2 regions of the Streptomyces sp. NPDC005483 genome follow, and region 2 is predicted to be linked to the other one. Evidence: riboswitches for the same ligand, from Rfam matches in the RefSeq annotation. Region 2 holds a riboswitch; the other holds the start of a gene.

Region 1 (5,470 bases), on a different contig from region 2:
GCCGGCCGAGGCCTGCGAGGCGTGGGTGCCGCCGGCGGCGAGGACGGTGGCGACTAGGGAGTCGGCCCCGGAAAGGATCTCGTAGAGCCCGGCGTCGGCTCCGCGCAGTGAACCGCAGTACACGGGAAGGGCGTTGGCGCCCTTCGCCTCGATCGCCTCGCACAGGGTGTCCACGAAGCCGGTGTTGCCGCTCAGTTCATGGGCCCGGTAGAAGAGCACGCCGACGGTGGGACGGCCGCTCTCCCGCGCGTACGAGCCGTGGACGCCGTACTCCGGCATCTTCCGCGGCTCGGTGAACCCCTCACCGGTCAGCAGCACGGTGTCGGACAGGAACCGGGCGAGCTCCTCCAGGTTCGCGGGCCCGCCCTCGACGAGGTACCTGAGCGCCTCGGCCACGACACCGGCCGGCACGGACGACTCGGCCATCAACTCGGCGTCCGGCACGGACTCTCCGCCGAGCAGGACGGTCGGGATGCCGGACGCCTTCAGCGCGGCGAGCCCGTCCTCCCAGGCCCGCTTGCCGCCGAGCAGCCGTACGACGGCGATGTCCGCGCCCTCGATCAGCGCCGGCAGCTCCTGCCCGACGTCGACCCGGGTCGGGTTACCGATCCGGTACGAGGCGCCGGCAGCGGCCCGGGCCGCCAACAGGTCCGTGTCGGCGGTCGACAACAACAACACTGTGCTCATGCGGGCGCTCCCGGTGGAATGAAAGGCAGTCCTTGCGGCGCGCCGGACTCGATGAGCCGCCACAGCGCGTCCGTGTCCGCGTGCTGTTCGATCAGGTCGCCGAGCCGGTCGAGCTGCTCCTCGCGCAGCCCGGCGAACGAGGTGTCGGGGGCCGGTACGAACCGGCGGCCCGCGGCGGCCGCCACCTCCCGCAGGAAGGCCCGCCGGAAGCCGTCCGACTCCAGCGAGCCGTGCCAGTGCGTGCCCCAGGTCTGGCCGACGCGACAGCCGTCGAGGAAAGGTTCTCCCGAGGTCACCGAGGCGACCCCGTGATGGATCTCGTACCCCTCGACACGTTCGCCGAGGGCTTCACCCACCGGCCGGGTGAGGGTCTTCTCCCGCGCGAACCGCACGCGGACGGGAAGGATGCCGAGGCCGTCGACGTGTCCCTGCCGACTCTCGATCTCGTCCTCGATGTGCTCGCCGAGGATCTGGAAGCCGCCGCAGATGCCGAGCACCGGACGCCCTTCCGCGGCCCTTCGGACGAGGTCGTGGGCGAGCCCGCGCTCGTGCAACCAGTCCAGCGCGCGGACGGTCCCCCGGGTCCCCGGAACGACGACGAGGTCGGCGTCGGCCAGTTCCTCCGGCCGGTCCACGAACCGCACCACGACACCGGGTTCGGCGGCGAGCGCGTCGACATCGGTGAAGTTCGACATGAGCGGAACCGCGCACACGGCCACCCGCAGCACGTCCTCGCCCACCGGGGCGGAGGCCCGGGAGTTCCGGACCCCCATCCCGTCCTCCTCGTCGATCCCGAGCCCGTGCCGGAAGGGCAGAACGCCGTAGGTGTGCCGCCCGGTGAGACCGTGGAGCATGTCCAGCCCCGGCTCCAGCAGCGAGACGTCCCCCCGGAACTTGTTGACGAGGAATCCGGCGACGAGCGCCTGATCCTCGGGGCTGAGCAGCGCCACGGTCCCGAAGAAGGAGGCGAAGACGCCCCCGCGATCGATGTCGCCCACGACCAGCACGGGCAGCTCGGCGTTGCGGGCGATCCCCATGTTGACGATGTCGGTACGCCGCAGGTTGATCTCGGCCGGGCTCCCGGCCCCCTCACAGATCACCGCGTCATACGTGCCCCGCAACTCGGCGAGACAGTCGAGCACGGTCCCGAGAAGCTGCTGCTGCCGCCCCCCGTGATACCCCCGGGCGCTCAGCTCACCGACCGGCTTCCCGAGCAGCACGACCTGGCTGCTCTGTTCGCCACCGGGCTTGAGCAGCACGGGATTCATCAGCGCGGTCGGCTCGATGCGGCAGGCCTGCGCCTGCATGGCCTGGGCCCGCCCGATCTCGGCGCCCTCGCGCGTGACGAACGAGTTGAGGGACATGTTCTGCGCCTTGAACGGCGCGACCCTCACCCCCTGCCGCACCAGCCACCGGCAGATCCCCGCGGTGACGACACTCTTGCCGGCGTCGGAGGTGGTACCGGCGACGAGAAGACCCCCGCCTCTCATGCCCGACGCCCCTTCACGAAGGTCCGCGCGGCGACACCGGCGCCGAGCGCGAGCAGCCCGACGCGCCGCGAGAGCCGTGCGGCGCGCTCGATGTCGTACGTGGCGACGGCACGCCCCCGTTGATTCAGCGTCGGCCGGTTCTCCACCCGCCCCGCGTACGAGAGGGTCCCCCCGAGCCGGACGCCCAGCGCCCCCGCGAACGCGGCCTCGACAGGCCCGGCGTTGGGACTCGGATGCTTGCGCGCGTCCTCCCCCCAGGCCCGCACGGCACCGCGGGGACTGTCACCGGCGACGGCGGCGAGCAGGGCGGTCAGCCGCGCCCCCGGCCATCCGGCGAGGTCGTCGAGCCGCGCCGAGGCCCACCCGAAACGCCGATAGCGGGGCGACTTGTGCCCCACCATGGCGTCCAGGGTGTTCACGGCCCGGAACCCGAGCAGCCCCGGCACCCCGCCGACGGCCCCCCACACGAGCGCTCCCACGACGGCGTCGGAGGTGTTCTCGGCGACGGACTCCACGACGGCCCGGGCGATCCCGTCGGCATCGAGAGCCTGAGGATCCCGCCCGCACAGATGAGGCAGCCGGGCGCGGGCCGCCTCGATGTCCCCGGTCTCCAGCGCCCGCCCGATGACCCGGGCCTCCCGCACGAGTGAAGTCCCGCCCACGACGGCCCAGGTGGCGGCGCCGGCGAGCACGACGGAGGCGGCACGGGAGGGACGTACGACCTTCTCGGCGACGGCGCCCAGCGCCACCGCACTCCCCACGCACACGGCGGTGTGCAGCGCGCCCCACCCCCGGTGGTCCCGCCACAGCACCCGCTCCACGGCCCCGGCGGCCCGCCCGAACGCGGCGACCGGGTGCCCGCGACGTGGGTCACCGAGCAGCAGGTCACCGAGAAGGCCGGCGGCGGCGCCGTACGCGAAAACGCGATCGGCACGCATCGGGTCAGCCGATCGCGGGGTCGTTCAAGTGCCGGGTACTGCTGGTCGATCGGCAGGCGAGCATCGCGTCATGTCCTCACTCAGGGTGTCCACGCCCTGGTTCGACGAGTCCGGCGGCGAGAGTTCCTGGCTCCCGGGGCTACCTACCCCGGTGACAGTGGCGGGACCGCGCCGGATTCGCACCGGCTTCCTCTTCTGCCGCCGTATATGGCTCCGGCAGTCCACCACGGGCCTTCGAGACCCGTCAACTTGCTGTTGACCTGCGGCGGGGGAGTGTGCAGAACCCCACACCGCCGGTCATGGAAGACGGCCGGGCGGGCACGGAACCCGAAGTTCCGTGCCCGCCCGGCCGTCGAGTGACGGGGTGCCGTCAGGCCACGATCAGATAGATCCCGTACGCCACCGCCGCCGCGCACGCCGCGAAGCAGGCGTAGGCGCCGGTGACGGCGAGGCCGGCCGAGTCGCCCTGGGCGGTGGCCCGTTCCTGGCGGGACAGGCCCATGATGCCGAGGGTGAACAGGGCCACGAGGCCCACGGTGACGACGAGGCTGACGCCGAAGACGGAGCCGAGTGCTTCCCAGTCGATCTTCATGGTGAGGCTTCCTTAGTACTGCGGGTTCAGACGGCGGCCGGCGGGGCGGCCGGTTCCGTCGTGGCGGGCGGGGCCGGGATCGTGGCGATGAGGTCCTCGGCCACGGGGCCCGCGGGCGGCGGGATCACGGCGGCGATGGCCGTGGTCACCACGCCGGCCGGCTCGTCGGTGTGGTTGACGTTCGACGCGTCCACGACCTCGCGCCGCGAGAGCTTCCAGATCGCCGCGCTGGAGGCGACGAGGAAGACCGCCACGACCGCCGTACCCCAGTCGCCGAGGTCCGTGACGGTCTCGGCCAGTGCGCCCACCAGGGCCGCTGCCGGCAGGGTGAGACCCCAGGCGACGAGCATGCGGGTCGCCGTCGACCAGCGGACCACCCCGCCCTTGCGGCCGAGACCCGCGCCCATCACCGAACCGGAGACGGCGTGCGTGGTGGACAGGGAGAAGCCGAGGTGGGACGAGGCCAGGATGACCGTGGCCGCGCTGGTCTGGGCGGCGAAGCCCTGCTGCGGCTGGAGGTCGGTCAGGCCCTTGCCCATGGTGCGGATGATGCGCCAGCCGCCGAGGTAGGTGCCGAGCGCGATGGCGAGACCCGCGGAGAGGATGACCCAGGTGGGCGGGTCGGAGTCGGGGGCGACGGCGCCGCCGGCGACCAGGGCGAGGGTGATGATGCCCATCGTCTTCTGCGCGTCGTTGGTGCCGTGGGCCAGCGAGACCAGGCCGGCCGAGGCGATCTGACCGGTGCGGTAGCCCTTCGCGGCCGCCTTGCCGTCGGCCTTCTTGCCCAGGGTGTACGAGAGGCGGGTGGCCAGCATGGCGGCGACGCCCGCGACGATGGGCGCCGCGACCGCCGGGATGAGGACCTTGGTGACGAGCGCGTCGCCGTGCACCGCGCCCGTGCCCGCCGAGGCGATGGTGGCGCCGATCAGGCCGCCCATGAGGGCGTGCGAGGAACTGGAGGGCAGGCCCACCAGCCAGGTCAGCAGGTTCCAGAGGATCGCGCCGACCAGGGCGGCGAAGATGACCTCGGGACGGATGCCGGTCTCGTCGACGAGACCCTTGGAGATCGTGTTGGCGACCTCCACCGAGAGGAAGGCGCCCACAAGGTTCAGCACGGCGGACATGGCCACCGCGACCTTGGGCTTGAGCGCACCGGTCGAGATGGTGGTGGCCATCGCGTTGGCGGTGTCGTGAAAACCGTTCGTGAAATCGAACGCGAGTGCGGTGACGACCACAATCGCGAGGATCAGCGAGAAGTTTTCCATTTACCCAGGCAATCGTTCGAGGTCATTGGCACGTTGAACGTAAGTAACCTGGATGAACGGAAGGTGAACTGGGGCAGGCCGCACGGTGACCGGAAACTACGGCTATTGCTCTGCCGGACCTCAAGGCTCCCGTGCGCCCCGTGCGTCCCACGGCTATGACCCGGCGGCGAACCTCTTCAACTGACGCGCCGACCCGTTGAAGAGATTTTGGTCACCCGGCAGGCTGCCGCTGTTGTCGTACTGCCAGAGCGTCCAGTACGACCATCCGCCGGGCAGCGCTCCCGCGTCCGCCGAGTTGTAGCGGGCCACCCACAGCGCGTGGTCGGAGGCGAAGGCGCCGCTGCCGCCCGTGCAGGCGTTCCACCAGTGGGCAGTCGTGTAGATCACCGGACGCCGACCGGTGAGCCGCTTCACCTCGTCGCTGAACGACCTGATCCAGTCGACCAGCTGCGCTTTGCTCCTGCTGTAACACCTGTGCTTCTTGTCGTACGGGTTGTA
Region 2 (5,470 bases):
CAGCGGACAGCTGACTGGATGTGAGAGGCCGTGCGCGTCGGCGATCCCCGCCCTGACCGGCCAGGGGGGAGCGCACCCGATGCGCCGTGCACAACCACTCGTGAAACCACTCGTGACGTCCGCCGCTCTGGTGGTCCTGCTCGGCGGCCTCGGCGCCGGCACCGCGCACGCGGACACCGCCACCACGCTGTACGTCGACAACCTCGCCGCCACCTGCAGCGACACCGGCCCCGGATCGCAGGCGGAACCCTTCTGCCAGATCCAGCCGGCCGCGCAGGCCGCTGTCGCGGGCGACACCGTCCGCATCACGGGCACCAACACCGCCTACGCCCCGGTGACCATCGCGGCCACGGGCACGGCGGACGCGCCCATCACCTTCATCCCCAGGTCCGGCAGCAGTTCGAACGTCACGGTGGCAGGCGGACCGAATACGGCGATCACCTTCTCCGGCGCCCAGTACATCGACATGGCGGGTGTCTACGCCTCCGCGGGCGGAGCCAGCCCGCTGGTCTTCGCGGGCGCGCAGCACATCACCTACCGCGTGGCCACGGTCAGAGCCGGCACCACGGCGACCACGCCGGCGGTCGCGGTCGACGGTTCCTCCTCCGGCATCACGCTCACCCGTGACCTGGTCACCACAACGTCCCGTCCCGGCTTCGGCAGTGCGGCCGGAGCGCAGGACATCACGCTCGCCGACGACCGCGTCGACACGGGCGCGGCCGACGGCGTCTCGGCCGTGGGCACCACGGGCATCCACCTCGCCGGCGACACCGTCATGACCCTCTGCGGAAGCGCGGTCAGGCTGACCGGGGGCACCTCCGGATCGGTGGAGAACACCGTCGCGCTGCCCGGCGGGACCACCAGCTGCTCCAGCACCGGCACACCGGCCGAGATGACGGTGGACTCCTCCTCCGCCTCCCAGGTCACCGCCGACTACAACGCGGTCAACCCGCTGTCCACCGGCACCGACTACGACTGGGCCGGCACCGCGTACGCCACCCGCGAGGCCTTTCAGGCCGGCACCGGCCAGGGCGCCCACGACCTGGACCAGACGGATCTCACCCTCCCCTACGAGGGACGGCCGACGGAACACTCCCCGCTCATCGACTCGGCCGACGCGAACGCCCCGGGTGAAACGTCCACGGACTACGACGGCCGCCCCAGGGTGAACGACCCGCTGGTCGCGGACACCGGCACGGGCGACAGCTCCTACGACCGCGGCGCCACGGAGTTCCAGGACCCGTTCACGGTGAGCGGAGTGGGCATGTCGCCCGGGGGCGCCTACGTCGGAGTGGCGACCACCTTCACCCCCGAGGTGACCAACCCCTGGTCGGACTCACTGGACGGCGCGAGTTACGTGTTCGACTTCGGCGACGGCACCACCGCCACGTCGACCACCGGCTCCGCGACACACACGTACACGCAGGACTCCGGGAGCGCGGACCTGAAGCTCACGGTGGTGATCGACAGGGCCGACGGCACCCGGATGGGCATCGGGGACATCTCCTTCCCGGTCACCCAGCCGCCCGGCCCCACCACGGGCCTCTCCTGCGAGCAGGACCCGCCCCAACCCCTCACCGCGATCTGCATGTTCACGGCCGACGACTACTACCCGGTCACCAGCGACCGGATCACGTTCGGCGACGGCTCGGCGGCCGTCACCGTCACCGGTACCAGTGGTTACCCCACCCATACCTACGCCGCCGCCGGCTCGTACACGGTCACGCAGAAGATCACCGACTCCGACGGACGCACCGGCACGGCGACCGCCAGGGTGACGGTCGGCCCTTCCTACGTGGTCACCGGCCCGAGGCGCATCCTGGACACCCGCCACGGCACGGGCGCGCCCCAGCGGCCGGTGGGCCCCGGCGGTGTGCTGCGCCTGAAGGTGCTCGGCGCGGGCGGCATCCCGGCTTCCGGGGTGACCGCGGTGACCATGAACGTCACCGACGCCGACGCCACCGCGAACAGCTACGTCACGGTGTACCCGGACGGCAGCGGCCGCCCGACGGCCTCGAACCTGAACTTCACCGCCGGGCGCGTCAATCCGAACCTGGTCACGGTCCGGGTCGGCGGCGACGGCTACGTCGACCTCTACAACGCCCACGGCCACGTCGACCTCATCGCCGACGTGCAGGGCTACTTCACCAGTGTGCCCAGGACCGGCGCGCACCTGAGCGGTCTGTACCCCCTCACCACACCCGAACGGAACCTGGACACCCGCAACGGCACCGGCGTGCCCAAAGGCAAGGTCGCACCGGGCAGCACCACGACCGTCACCCTGCGCCCCGGCGTGTCTTCCGCGGTGGCCGCCGTCCTCGACATCACCGCGACGGGAGGCACCGCGAGTGGCGTCGTCACCGTCTACTGCGGAAGCCGGCCCAGCACGTCGAACCTCAACTACCGCGCCGGGCAGACCGTCTCCAACCTGGTCGTCACTCCCGTCTGCAACGGCAAGATCGAGATCTACAACAGTGGCGGGCACGTCGACCTGATCGCGGACCTCCAGAGCTTCTACGTCACAGGGGGGTACGCCTTCGTACCGACCGGGCCCACCCGTTTCCTCGACACCCGCAACGGCACGGGCGTCCCCGCCGGACCGCTGGGCGCGAACGGCACCCTCACGGTGAAGGTCGCCGGCGTCGACGGCGTCCCGGCCGAGGCCCAGGCGGTGCTGGTCAACCTCACCGGGGTCGGGCCGACCACCGCCACCCACCTGACGGCCTACGGCGACGGCGGCCTCCCGACCGTCTCCAACGAGAACCTCGCGGCCGGAGAGACCCGCCCGGTCCTGGCCCTGCTCCCGATCGGCGCCGACGGCTGCATCCGCGTCCACAACGCCCAGGGAACCGTCGACGTCGACGGCGACCTGGCGGGCTACTACGGCTGACCGGCTCCGGCGCGGTTCAGGACACCTGCTGCAACAACCCCCGCACCTCGTCGTCCACCACCCGGTACCGCACCACCCGCCCCTCCTTCTCCCCCGCCACCACCCCGGCCGCCCGCAGCAGCCGTAGCGCCTGCGATACGGCGGGGTCGTTCATGCCGGTGGCGATCGCGAGGTCGGAGACCGCCAGGGGGCCGGTGCGGTGCAGGGCGAGGAGCAAGGAGAGGCGGTTCGGGTCGGCGAGGAGGGCGAAACGGTCGGACCAGGTGCGGACGTGTCCCGGGTCGCCGATCGCGGCGATGGCGTCGCACACCCGGTGTCCGTCGATGGTGCGGCGGTCGGCTCGGTCGGCCGGGACGAGGTGCATGGGGCTCATCCTCGCAGGCGGTCTTGTGTGATCTTCCATACCTGCGCAGGTATGCAGCTATGCAGGAGCCCCCGCCCCCGCCTACGGTGGTCGGGCCGTGGTGCTCGGGAAGCCGGTGACGACCCCTCAAAGGTCCATTCCGGTGCGGCCCTCGCCACTGTGATCGGGGAGTTTCCCTCCCACGTCCCTCGCGGGACAGCCACTGGCCGTCACCATCAGGCCGGGAAGGCGGGCAGGGAAACGCACGACCCGTAAGCCAGGAGACCGGCCACGGCAGCTCACGCGTTCATCCACGAGGTGCTGGAGTGACCACCGTATGACTGACCCTGCCCTGCCCGAGACCGCCACCTCCTCCTTCCGCTGGCGCCGCGAGGACACCGTCAAAACGGTCGGTCTGATGGCCGCGATAGCCGCCCTGCACGTCATCGCGTTCGGGATTCTCTTCCTTCTCGTCGTCCCCGAGCACTACGAGGTGGGCGACAAGGCCTTCGGCATCGGACTCGGGATCACCGCCTACACGCTCGGGATGCGGCATGCCTTCGACGCGGACCACATCGCCGCGATCGACAACACCACCCGCAAGCTGATGGCGGACGGGAAGCGGCCGGTGTCCGGAGGGTTCTGGTTCGCGCTCGGGCACTCCAGCGTCGTGGTCCTGCTCGCCGCGCTCATCGCGGGCGGCACCCAGCTCGCCGGCAAGGTCATGAACGAGGGCTCCAGCACCCACCAGGTCCTGGGTTTCCTCGGTACGACGGTCTCCGGGACGTTCCTCTACCTCATCGCCGCCCTCAACCTGGTCGCCCTGCTGGGCATCCTGAAGGTCTTCCGGGCGATGCGGGCGGGGTCGTACGACGAGAACGAGCTGGAGCAGCATCTCGACTCGCGCGGGTTCATGAACCGGATCCTCGGGCGGCTCACCAAGTCCATCACCCGGCCGGGGCAGATGTTCCCGCTGGGCTTCCTGTTCGGGCTCGGCTTCGACACCGCCACCGAGGTCACGCTGATGGTGATGGCCGGGTCGGGCGCGGCCGCCGGGCTGCCCTGGTACGCGATCCTGTGCCTGCCGCTGCTCTTCGCCGCCGGAATGAGCCTGTTCGACACCCTCGACGGCACCTTCATGAACTTCGCCTACCAGTGGGCCTTCTCCAACCCCGTCCGCAAGGTCTTCTACAACCTCGCCATCACCGGGCTGTCCATCGCGGTCGCCTTCTTCATCGGCACGATCGAGCTCGTCGGAGTCCTGCACGACAAGTTCGACCTCACCGACGCCCTCACCACCTGGATCGCCGACATCGACCTCGACAACGTCGGTTACGTCATCGTCGGCCTGTTCGTGGTGGTGTGGGCGGCGGCGATCGCCTACTGGCGGCTCGCGAAGGTGGAGCAGCGGTGGGGCGTCAGCGGTTCCTGAGGTCGCCGGTGACTAGACCCCCTCCACCGCCGTCAGCCACAGCTTCACGTAGCGCTCCACATCCACGCCCAACCCCACGTCCACCAGGGTCACTTCGCGCTCGCCCTCGTGGATCTCGGACTCGCCGGGACGGCGGCGGCGGTCGACGACGGTCTGGCCGCGGGTCGGGCCGGGCGCCAACGACACCTCCACCGGGAGGAGTTCGGTGGTCAGACCGTCCGGGTCGACGACCGCGCAGACCGCGCCCGCGTCGCCGAGACCGCCGGTGGGGGTGGGGTCGCCGGAGGTGGCCGGGTCGCGGTGGGCGAGGAGTTCGCCGGCCATGCGCAGGGACGGCTCCGAACTGGCGCGCAGCCGCTGGACGTCCGCCGCCGGGACGATGACCCGCTCGAAGACGTCGAGCCCGTACATCGTGATCGGCACCCCGGCGGTGAGCAGGACCGCGGCCGCCTCGGGGTCGTGCCAGACGTTGAACTCCGCCACCGGTGTGGCGTTCCCGGTCGCCACGGCGCCGCCCATGAACACGATCCGCTCGATGTTCCGCACCACTTCGGGGTGGGTGCGCAGGAGCAGGGCGATGTTCGTCAGCGGCGCGGTGGGGACGAGGGTCACCGGCCTGGGCGAGGCGAGGATCTCGCGCCTGAGCAGCGTCACCGCGTCCACGTCCACCGCCACCCGGGTCGGCGCGGGCAGCCCCAGGTCGCCCATGCCGTCGAGCCCGTGCACGTGCTGCGCGGTGCGCACGGGCTCGATCAGCGGCCGCGCGGCACCCCGGGCGACGGGGATGTCCCCGGCCCCCGCCTGC

Evidence for each region. A riboswitch is a leader RNA that binds a small molecule or an ion and turns the genes downstream of it on or off. The one in region 2 is predicted to bind cobalamin.
Region 1: it holds a riboswitch for cobalamin, as region 2 does, so the genes downstream of both, ABZT06_RS37085 (cobalamin biosynthesis protein) here and ABZT06_RS34445 (HoxN/HupN/NixA family nickel/cobalt transporter) in region 2, are expected to answer to the same signal.

What each region holds. Positions count from the first base shown of each region.
Region 1 covers NZ_JBEXEA010000027.1:9,112-14,581, reverse strand. The annotation lists gene cobN (cobaltochelatase subunit CobN) at 1-687, opposite strand, end outside; gene ABZT06_RS37090 (cobyric acid synthase) at 684-2,177, opposite strand; gene ABZT06_RS37085 (cobalamin biosynthesis protein) at 2,174-3,115, opposite strand; cobalamin riboswitch at 3,213-3,356, opposite strand; gene ABZT06_RS37080 (hypothetical protein) at 3,486-3,707, opposite strand; gene ABZT06_RS37075 (inorganic phosphate transporter) at 3,734-4,972, opposite strand; gene ABZT06_RS37070 (lysozyme) at 5,126-5,470, opposite strand, start outside.
Region 2 covers NZ_JBEXEA010000022.1:44,621-50,090, forward strand. The annotation lists gene ABZT06_RS34435 (PKD domain-containing protein) at 113-2,890, shown strand; gene ABZT06_RS34440 (metalloregulator ArsR/SmtB family transcription factor) at 2,907-3,254, opposite strand; cobalamin riboswitch at 3,336-3,542, shown strand; gene ABZT06_RS34445 (HoxN/HupN/NixA family nickel/cobalt transporter) at 3,571-4,665, shown strand; gene ABZT06_RS34450 (nucleoside hydrolase) at 4,678-5,470, opposite strand, start outside.